3 regions of the Arthrobacter sp. 2MCAF15 genome follow, and region 2 is predicted to be linked to each of the others. Evidence: riboswitches for the same ligand, from Rfam matches in the RefSeq annotation. Region 2 holds a riboswitch; each other region holds the start of a gene.
The links. A riboswitch is a leader RNA that binds a small molecule or an ion and turns the genes downstream of it on or off. The one in region 2 is predicted to bind cyclic di-AMP.
Positions count from the first base shown of each region.

Region 1: another riboswitch for cyclic di-AMP. It lies ahead of AB4089_RS19610 (hypothetical protein); the one in region 2 lies ahead of AB4089_RS08445 (hypothetical protein).
Region 3: another riboswitch for cyclic di-AMP. It lies ahead of AB4089_RS14180 (NlpC/P60 family protein); the one in region 2 lies ahead of AB4089_RS08445 (hypothetical protein).

Region 1 covers NZ_JBFRGZ010000021.1:28,612-31,878, forward strand. Annotated here, with positions in the region: gene AB4089_RS19605 (glycosyltransferase) at 1-904, opposite strand, end outside; gene AB4089_RS19610 (hypothetical protein) at 1,085-1,903, opposite strand; cyclic di-AMP (ydaO/yuaA leader) riboswitch at 1,906-2,063, opposite strand; gene AB4089_RS19615 (HAMP domain-containing sensor histidine kinase) at 2,234-3,267, opposite strand, start outside.
Region 2 covers NZ_JBFRGZ010000005.1:171,877-175,143, forward strand. Annotated here, with positions in the region: gene AB4089_RS08435 (cation:proton antiporter) at 28-1,251, opposite strand; gene AB4089_RS08440 (hypothetical protein) at 1,389-1,646, opposite strand; cyclic di-AMP (ydaO/yuaA leader) riboswitch at 1,820-2,019, shown strand; gene AB4089_RS08445 (hypothetical protein) at 2,024-2,698, shown strand; gene AB4089_RS08450 (sensor histidine kinase) at 2,874-3,267, opposite strand, start outside.
Region 3 covers NZ_JBFRGZ010000012.1:24,374-27,640, forward strand. Annotated here, with positions in the region: gene AB4089_RS14175 (M23 family metallopeptidase) at 1-754, shown strand, start outside; cyclic di-AMP (ydaO/yuaA leader) riboswitch at 891-1,060, shown strand; gene AB4089_RS14180 (NlpC/P60 family protein) at 1,357-2,115, shown strand; gene AB4089_RS14185 (HNH endonuclease) at 2,337-2,837, shown strand; gene mobA (molybdenum cofactor guanylyltransferase) at 2,901-3,267, shown strand, end outside.

The DNA of each region.
Region 1 (3,267 bases), on a different contig from region 2:
CCATGCCGCGCAGGTCCGCGAGGGCGGTCTGGACGATGTCCACGCTGGAATCGGGGTCGTCGGTCCAGTCCACCGGGACTTCGTGGACGCGCAGGCCGCACTTTTCTGCCAGCACCAGCAGCTCGGTGTCGAAGAACCAGGCGTTGTCCAGGGTGTGGGGGAGCAGTTGCCGGGCCACGTCCGCCCGGATCGCCTTGAACCCGCACTGGGCGTCGCTGAAGTGGGCCCCCATGAGGGACTGCAGCAGGAAGTTGTAGCTGCGCGAGATGAACTCCCGCTTGGGTCCGCGGACCACGCGTGAGTTGCGGGTCAGCCGGGTGCCGATCGCCAGATCGGAGTGCCCCGAAATGAGCGGGGCGAGCAGGGGGCCGAGGGCCGCCAGGTCCGTGGAAAGGTCCACGTCCATGTAGGCCAGGACCGGCGACGGCGAGGAGAGCCAAACTTTGCGAAGCGCGTTTCCCCGGCCCTTTTCAGCCATGTGGACCACCATCACTTCGCGCAACTCGCGGGCCACGCGCTCCGCGGTCTTGAGGGTTCCGTCGGTGCTGGCGTTGTCCGCCACAGTGATCCGGAAAGAGTGCGGGAAGGCGCCGATAAGGTACGCGTGGAGCCGGCGCAGGCACGCTTCAAGGTCCCGCTCCTCGTTGAAGACCGGAATCGTGACGTCCAGCAACGGTGTGCTGCCGCGTGTGTCAATGGGTGCGCGCCGGCCGCCGGGGCCGGTAAGCGCTCCGGCGAACGGTCCCGGGGCCGGCGCATCGGCCACGGTCAGGCCCGACGATGCGGGCCCGGACGATGCAGGCCCCGACGGCTCAAGTCCGGACGGGGAGGGCGGGGCCGCCGGACCGGCCGGCGTCGCCGTGGAACGGGACAGGGTTCCTGTGGCCTGGTCTGTGAATGTCATGGCTCAACTTTCGCGCCGGCCCATATGAGGGCTTTAGGGCCAAGCTGTGCGGGGGCTGTGGAAGTCCGGCGCCAGGCCGGCCGGCCAAAATCGTACCGGCCGCGGACGCACAGGAGGCCCCGGATCCACGTGGATCCGGGGCCTCAACCACCCTCGCCGGGCGGTCCGGCTAGTGCCGGTTTAGTACCAGTTGTGTGCGTAGTGGAAGTTCAGCGCGCCGCAGGGGGAGCCGTAGCGTTCCTTGACGTAGTTCAGGCCCCAATTGATCTGGGTCCGGTAGTTGGTCATGTAGTCGGCACCGGCGCTCGCCATCTTCGAGGCGGGCAGGGACTGAACCACTCCGTAGGCGCCGCTGCTGGCGTTGGTGGCGGTGGTCTTCCAGTCCGATTCCTTGGTCCAGAGCTTCTGCAGGCACTGCATCTCACCAGGGGCCCAGCCATAGCTGCCCAGCTGGGACGCGGCGTACGCCTGGGCTCCGGCGGGGTCGTCGACAGCAACCGGTGCGGGGGCGGGAACAGCTGCCGGTGCCGGTGCCGATGCGGGAGCGGGGGCCGGTGCAGGAGCGGCTGCGGGAGCCGGTGCCGGTGCGGGAGCGGCCGCGGGAGCCGGGGCCGGTGCGGGCGCAGCAGCAACCGGGGCGGCCGGGGGCTCGGCGGCCTTGACTTCCGAGAGCGTGGGTGCCACGTTTTTTTCCGCCGGAGCGGCGATCTGGACTCGTTCGAAGTTGAGCTTGGCCAGCGGATCGGCGCTCGTGGCCGTTTGGCTGCCCGCAGCATTCGTGTGAGTGCCCGGCTCCGCCGCCTGGCTGGCGGCGCCGCCTCCCACCAGCAGGGCGCAAGCGGCGGTTACGACGGCGGCGCGGCGTGCAGTGATGCCGAGTCCGGTAGTCAGCTTGGACAGGGCGGATGCCTGCGTGGCTGGTTCGGCGCGGTGGCGCGACTTGGTGGAGCGGAAATGGGAATCGCCGTCAGGGCGCGTTTGTACCTGGAGTTCAGTCATGATGGGCCTCTCAACGCCGGCGGAGTTAGCTGTCGGGTTCGGATGAGGTCATCCGGCCGCACGGAAAATCACGTGTCGGCTTCACCCCGAGGGCGCATGAATGCAGAATGCCCGGGAACTCTGGGTCCCCCGCCTCTGCCTGGTCCAGCGGAATCCGGGAAGCGGCAGAGTTTGGCGTCCGTCCGGATATGCGGCACCAATGGAGGCCGCACCACAACGACGCTACAGGACCTCGGCGCTTAAGTCACATTTTGGTAACAGGAGTCACAGCGGGCGGGGTGTCGGCTTGCGCAGGAACATTGCGCGGGTCGGCGGTGAATCCTGCTGGGCCTACAACGACGGCGGCGCCGCGGGCAGCCGCACCGCAAACTCCGTGCGGCCGGGCCGGGAGGTGACTTCAACGGTGCCCCCGTGGGCCTCCACAATCGACTGGACAATGGACAAGCCCAGACCGCTCGTGCCCTCCGAGGTCGGGGCGTGAGCAGCTGCCCCGGCACTGCCACGGCTGCCGGAAGGAGTACCGGAAACGGCCCCGGAAGCCGGGCGGACGGCGGGCCCGGACCTGGCCCCCGCCGTCGCAGCGACCGGTGTGTTGGCGGGGCTGGCGGTGGGATTGGTGCGCGCGGCGTCGGCCCGTGCGAACCGGGCGAAGACCCGGCCGATGAATTCCGGGGCGATGCCGCTGCCGTTGTCCGTCACGGTAACCACGGCGCTTCCATCCGCCGAACGCATCACGCCCGTGACCACCGTGGTCCCGGGGTCCGTGTGCTTGCGCGCATTGGACAGGAGGTTGGCGAGGACCTGGTGAAGCTGGGTCGCATCGCCGCGGACCACCACGGGCTCCTCCGGAAGTTCCAGCTGCCAGACGCGGTCCGGGGCCATGACTTTCTCATCGCTCACCGTCTCAATGGCCAGCTGCGTGAGGTCGACGTCGCTGACCTTCAGCGGCTGTCCCTCGTCCAGGCGCGCCAGTAAAAGCAGGTCCTCAACCAGGGTGGTCATGCGTTCGGACTGGCTTTGCACGCGGGCGAGGGACCTCTCGCCGTCGGCGGTGAAGTGCTCTGTCATCCGCATCAGCTCGGTGTAGCCGCGGATAGCCGTCAGCGGCGTGCGGAGTTCATGCGAGGCATCGGCGACAAACTGCCGCACCTTCATCTCGCTCTCCTGCCGCGCCTCCAGGGCGTTGGAGACGTTGTCCAGCATCTGGTTCAGCGCATAGCCCACGCTGCCCACCTCCGTGCCCTGGTGGGCGGCCGACGCCGGGACGCGCACCCCGAGCGCCACCTCACCTGCGTCCAGCGGCAGGCGGGAGACCTTGGTGGCGACCTCGGAGAGTTGTTCCAGCGGCTTCATGGTCCGCCGGA
Region 2 (3,267 bases):
GGCAGGCGCCCCAGCCCGTCGCCTTGTTCAGTCTTTCGGCCCTCCCGGTCCGCTCGGTCCGCTCGGTCCGCTTGGTCCTACGGCGCTGCCGGTATCGCCGGACCTGCCGCCGGCCTTTGCGGGCAGCGAGAAACCCCTGGCGGCCCGTGATCCGGCGACGGCGCTCGCGGCTATGGTGACCAGCGCGCCCACCAGCAGGGCCGCGGCCTCGCCCGGGAGCAGGACCTGGAGTTGCGTCCCGATGCTCGCCGCCGCGGCAGGTATGCCGAGTTGGGCCGCCGACAGCACTCCGAGGGGCAACGGGAGCCCCAGTACCACCAGGGCGGCGTGCGTCAACAGGGCGCCGACGCCCAGCGCCACACCGAGGGCGATCATGTCCGGATGTCCGGCCAGGTCCTTAAGGGTCAGTGATGCGCCCAGCCAGACGAAGAACACCGGACCCAGGAAGCCGTCGCTGAGGGCGAACAGTTGCCGGGCCAGCCGCCTCGGTTCCCCGACGGCGGCCACCGCCAGGCCGAGGGAAAAGCCTGCCAACATCACGGACACGTTGCTCCACGTCGCGACCGCGGCCAGGGCGAAGAGAACCACCAGCTGGATCCGCAGCTCGAGGGCAAACTTGCGGCTTTCGGAAAGTCGGTGCATGCGCCCGTTGATTCCCCTGCGATCGAGCCAGCGCAGTACGACAAAGAGAACCACCGCGCAGCCGGTCACCGTGAGCACGCCCAGCGCCGCCCGGAGCGCGTGCGGCGGGTCCACCATGAGCGGCAGCGCCACTATGCAGGCTACGTCCGCGATGGCCACTTGCGCAGTCATGGAGATGACGTGGGGTCCGCCGAGGCGGAGGGAATCGATGATCGGCAGGACCAGCGCGGCTGAGGAGGATGCCAGAAGCACTGCGTAGAGGGGAGCATGTCCAGTCCCAAAGAGCAGGCCTATGCCGGTTCCGACCGCCACCGCTGCCGCCGCGCACGCAGCGGCGCGGCGGGAACCACTGCCGAGGGCGGAGCGGATCTGCGGATCCCGCACGGGAACATGGGTTCCGGCCACAAACATCATTAGCGCAAACCCGATATTGGCCAGCAGGCTGAACGTCGGGTCCGCCGGATCAACCAGGGCCAGGCCCGAGCGCCCGATCACGATGCCGGCCAGCAGCTCTCCCAGCACCACGGGCAACCGCCAGCGCACCGGCAGCGCCAGAAGCGGGCCGGCCAGTGCGACGACGGCGATCAGCGCCAGGGACAGGAACGTCACGGCTCGCCCCGCCGGACCTGCCCGGGGCCCACCGGGGCAGCAGGCTCGGCCTGGATGGTGGCGTCCGTGGCCACCGGGTCCTTCGTCATGGAAAGAGATTAGTCCCGTTGACCCTGCAGTGGCCTGGGTGTTGGCAATCAGGAGGTCGTTGACCGCCGTTCCACCACGGCGTAGGCCTTTCCCTCCAGGAAGGCCCAGTCGTTGACAACCATGTAGCCTAGCGAGTCCACCCGGTCATTGAGCACGTGCTCGTCGAAGCCCCTGTCACGAGGTTCCGCATCCCAGGTGGCCACATGGACGTCCCGGCCGTCCAAGATCAGCAGCTCGGTATTGACGTCGAAATCCTCCTTGGGCTGGCTGCTCAACTGGCAGATGGCGACACACAGGCTGTTCATTTCGGGCCTCCGCTTCGAGGTGGTGCTGATGGCATCATCCTACGTTCGGATGCGGCCCCGCCCCATGGGCAACCGACGGACGGCACTGTGGCCTCCGTTACCTGAATGTGACATTGGCGTGCGGTTCGCGTTACGGTGGTTAGGTGCCTGTTTCTCCGATACAGGCGCTCCCCAGCCGATTGCCTAACTCTGCCGCGGCCCCGGGGGTAACTCGCATCGACGCCGGCAGAGACGGGGAAACCACTTTTGGCCTGCTGACATGCAGGTCTTGGGGTGAAGCCGCACAGCGCCCGCCATGACGGGCCCGGGAGTGCGGCCGGGTGACTCCCATCCGAATCCGACAGCTCACCTCGCAGGCATTGGGAGAGGCTACATCCATGTCTTCAATCAGTACTTTTGCGCGCCATAGCGCCATTCTCGCCGCCGCCTCCGGGCTGGTGCTGACGGGCTCGATGGCCGCCAACGCCGCCTCGACCCCCGTGCAGCGGGACTCCGCTCCGGCCTCCAAGGTGGACGTAGCGGGACAGGTCAGCGCCCCCGTCAACGCCGATTCCAGCGTCAAGATCAGCTTCGACCGCCCCGCGGTGGCTTCCGTCGCCGCGCCGGTCATCGAACAGCCTGTTGCCGCGGCACCGGCTCCCGCAGCTGCCCCGGCGGCAGCGCCCGCAGCAGCACCTAAGGCAACAGTGCAGGTGCAGTCGGCCCCCGCCGCCGCGCCGGCTGCGGCGCCCGCCGGCGGACGCAACGCCATCATGCTTTCTGCCGCCTACAGCCAGCTGGGTATCACCCAGGACTGCACCGCCATGGTCGAAAAGGCCCTTGGCGCCGCAGGCAAGCCCGTTGGCGACATCGGTCCCCGGGCATTCCTTGGCCTCGGAACCGTTGTGGGCACCCCGCAGCCTGGCGACATGGTGGTCCAGTCCGGCCACGTTGGCATCTACGCCGGCAACGGCCAGGTGATCAGCGGCGGCATGAACGGTAAGAACCAGACCATGGTCCACCCGCTGTCCTGGCTCACCGCGACCGGTGGCGTGACCTTCGTCCGCGCCTAATCCAGCGCTCCTATTCCAGTAGGGGCCAGGCAGCCCTGCCGGGGCCAGGCAACCCGGAAAGACCGGCGATCGATTTCCTTTGGGGGCAATCGATCGCCGGTCTTTTCTGTGTCTGCCGTCCTATCTGCCAGCATTGCCGTGTGTCCAGGGGCACACCACTTCAGGCATTGCCGCTTCAGGCAGTGACGCTTCCGGCCAGCGGAAGCGTCATCTTCATGACCGTTCCCTCGGCTCCAGTCGCAGCCACCTCGACGGCGCCGCCAGCGGCGACGGCGATCTCGCGGACCAAAGCCAGGCCGATGCCAAAGCTCCGCTGTCCGTGTGAGCCGCCGGTGCTGGCGGTCCGGACGAAGCGGTCAAAGATCCGGGCCTGATCCACGCCGGTAATCCCGGTTCCTGTATCCGCGACGGTAATCACCGCGCTGTTCTGCTCGATCGAGGTCCTGATGGTCACACGGCCGCCCGGAGGAGTGTGCGCGAGGGCGTTGTCCGCCAGGGCCAGCACGGCACGGCGCAGCGCATTCTTCTCGATGCGGGCCAACGGCCGGGCGTCGGCGGAGAAATCCATG
Region 3 (3,267 bases), on a different contig from region 2:
AGAGCATATGGCCGAACGCCCCCGCGACGCGCACCGCGATGAACGCCGGCGGCGGCGCAGCCCGTTCCGTCAGGTAACGGAATTTGCCGCGGCCAGTGGGGTCGGGCAGAAGGCCGGCATCGCACTGGCCGCAACGGGCCTGGTCCTCACTGTGACGGTCCCCGCCACGAGTCCCGTGCTGGCCTCCAATGCTGATGGAACAGGCGCCCTCTCTGCTGCAGTACAGCCGGATGTCACGGCTGCCGCCGCCGCAAAAGTCGATTTCAGCCGAACGGCCGTCACCACGAAGGGTGATCCGGACGGGAAGCTCAAGCAGCTGCTCAGCGCCCAGTCTGTGGGCAGCATCACACGCGCGGCATCGGCCGGCACCCTCGGCGCGCCGCTGGACCAGATGATCACCGCCTCGCCGTTCGGCTACCGTGTCAGCCCCATTACCGGCGGTGCGGGCGAGTTCCACCGCGGCCAGGACTTTGCCGCCCAGTGCGGTACGGCCGTCCACGCGGCCGCCAGCGGCACAGTGACGTTCAGCGGATGGCATCCCTATGGCGGCGGAAACCGGGTCGTCATTGACCACGGCAACGGCCTGGAGACCACGTACAACCACCTGTCCTCGGCCTCGGTCAGGGTCGGCCAGAAGGTATCGCGCGGAGATGTCATCGCCATGAGCGGGACCACGGGCGCCTCCACGGGCTGCCACCTCCACTTTGAAGTGATGGTCAACGGCGACGTCGTTGACCCGCTCGGATGGCTCTAAAAAGATGATGGACCGCTATCGAATCCTTGTGACACGCCGTGATCTGAATGTGACATTGGGTCAAGACTGCTGTAGGGTTTGAAGCACGCCAACTTTTCCGAAGTTGGCGCTCTTGAGTGGATTGCCTAGCTCTGCCACCGCTCAAGGTCCGTTCGCATTACATCGTCTGGCAGGGGCGGGGGAACCAATTTTGGCCTTCGAAAGAAGGCCTAGGGGTTAAGTCGCAAAGCTTCCAAGGAAGCAGCGCGGCCGGGTGACTCCCATCCGAATCCGACAGCTCACCTCGTAGGCATTGGGAGAGGCTACTTTCGTGTCTTCACGCCACAATTCTGCGCGCATGCGCACCGGCGAGGCTCCTTCGAGCTCGCTGGAATCCACATCACGTGCCGCCCTTTCAGGCGCCCGGATGGGATCACGTTCCGCAGGCTCAATCTCTACCGAGTCCGGACAGCATGCAGTTTCCGCTTTTGGCGCGTCTTCGCAGTACACCCTTCGCTAAGTAACCCAATTTCGGGGCGATCCGGCGTACCCCCAAGATGCCGGAGCGTCCTCAGTCCGCGCCCGAAAGCGCGCGGTCCAAGGATCACGAAAGAGAGAACTTAATGACTACTCGTGCAACCGTTGCACGGCACCGAGTCGAGGTCACCAAGACCAACTCGCTGGCTGTTATTGCTAAGGCTGTCGGCGACAACGCCGGTGGCATGGGCCGTCAGGCCGCGGTCATCGCCGCAGCTTCCGGCCTGGTTCTGACCAGCGGAATCGCAGCCAACGCTGCTGAGACCAACGTTCAGCGCGAATCCACCTCCGCTTCGGCCCTGGAAGTCCAGTCCGCCGCTCCGGCCACCATTTCGGCTGCCTCCAGCATCGCGATCTCCTACGAGAAGCCCGCCGTGACCACCACGCCGGCTCCCGTCGTTGAGGCCCCGAAGCCCGTTGTGCAGGTCCAGGACTCCACGGCCTCCCGCGCCGGCGGCACCGAGCTTGGCGTCAGCGGCGGCGTCGCTGCCCAGGCTCCGGCCGGCATCGGCAGCGGAGCTGGCGCGACCATCGCCGCTGCTGCCTACGCACAGATCGGCGTTTCGCAGGACTGCACCGCCCTCGCCACCAACGCCCTGGCCGCGGCCGGCATCCACTACCACGGCTGGCCGGCAGGTTACCTGTCCCTGGGCCGCACCGTGAGCGCCGCCGAGGCACGCCCGGGCGACCTCGCCTACTACCAGAACGGCGGCGTGGGCATGGCCCACATCGCGGTTTACGTCGGCAACGGCATGGCAGTCCACGGCGGCTGGAACGGCGGCACCACCGCGCTGTACAGCGTGAACGTCGGCTCCGGCCCGGTCTTCATCCGCGTCGGCGGCTAAGCCACAGCACTCCAGCATTTCGAAAGACCCCCGCCCTTTGGCGGGGGTCTTTTGCGTGACCGCGCCATGAACTTTGCGCGCGCACGGCCGCGCCGGTGAAAAAATATTCGGTGATCCGGCACCTGAGTGTTTACTCTTGTGTTGTCGATCCATAGCCCGACCATGCAGAGGGCAGCCGGCCCTCGTGCCGCTGGCGGGTGCGGCCGTGAAGAGGTATGCGGATGCGCACTCTCGTTCTGAATGCTGGATATGAACCACTGGCGGTAATCACCTTCCGCCGGGCGCTCGTCCTTGTCCTGACCGGAAAGGCCAGCGTTGTGGCGGAAGGGGACGACCCCGTCGTCGGCCCCCAGGACATCCTGGGCCGCCCGTCCGTGATCCTGCTGAACCGCTACATCCGTCCGAGGTACAACACCATGACGGCGGTGAGCCGCCGCGGGGTGCTCCGCCGGGATGCCCACCGCTGCGCCTACTGCGGCAAGGCGGCGCACACGATCGACCACGTCCAGCCCAAGTCCCGGGGTGGCGCCGATTCCTGGGAGAACCTGGTGGCGGCCTGCCTGCGCTGCAACAACGCCAAGAGCGACCACACTCCGGCGGAGATGGGCTGGAAGATCGGGTTTGTTCCGGGCCCCCCGAAGGGCGCGATCTGGCAGATCAAGGAACTCGAGAAGCCGACGCCCGCCTGGGATCCCTTCCTGCTGCCGGAATCGGCCGCCTGACCTCTGGGCTGGCGCGGGCCGTGCCTGATCTGCCCGTAGCCGGCGCCGCGCTAGGCTGAGCCGGTGGAGTTCGATGCCATCATTCTCGCCGGGGGGAGGTCCTCCCGCCTGGGCGGCGTGCCCAAATCCCGGCTGGTGTACGACGGCGCCACCCTCCTCGAGCGGTCACTGGGCGCCGCGGGCGGGGCGGGGCGCGCCGTCGTCGTCGGGCCGGACCCGGGGAACCTGCCCGACGGCGTCCTGACCTGCCGGGAGGAGCCGCCCTTCGCCGGGCCGGCCGCTGCCATCGCCGCGGGCCTGGACGCGCTGGCCTCGGGCCATTCCGTCGGGCGTGGGGACGCTGCTCCGGCGCCGTTTACCCTGGTCCTTGCCTGTGACATGCCAAGGTCCTCCGCTGCCGTCCGGGTCCTGGCCGAATCGCTGGAGGCCT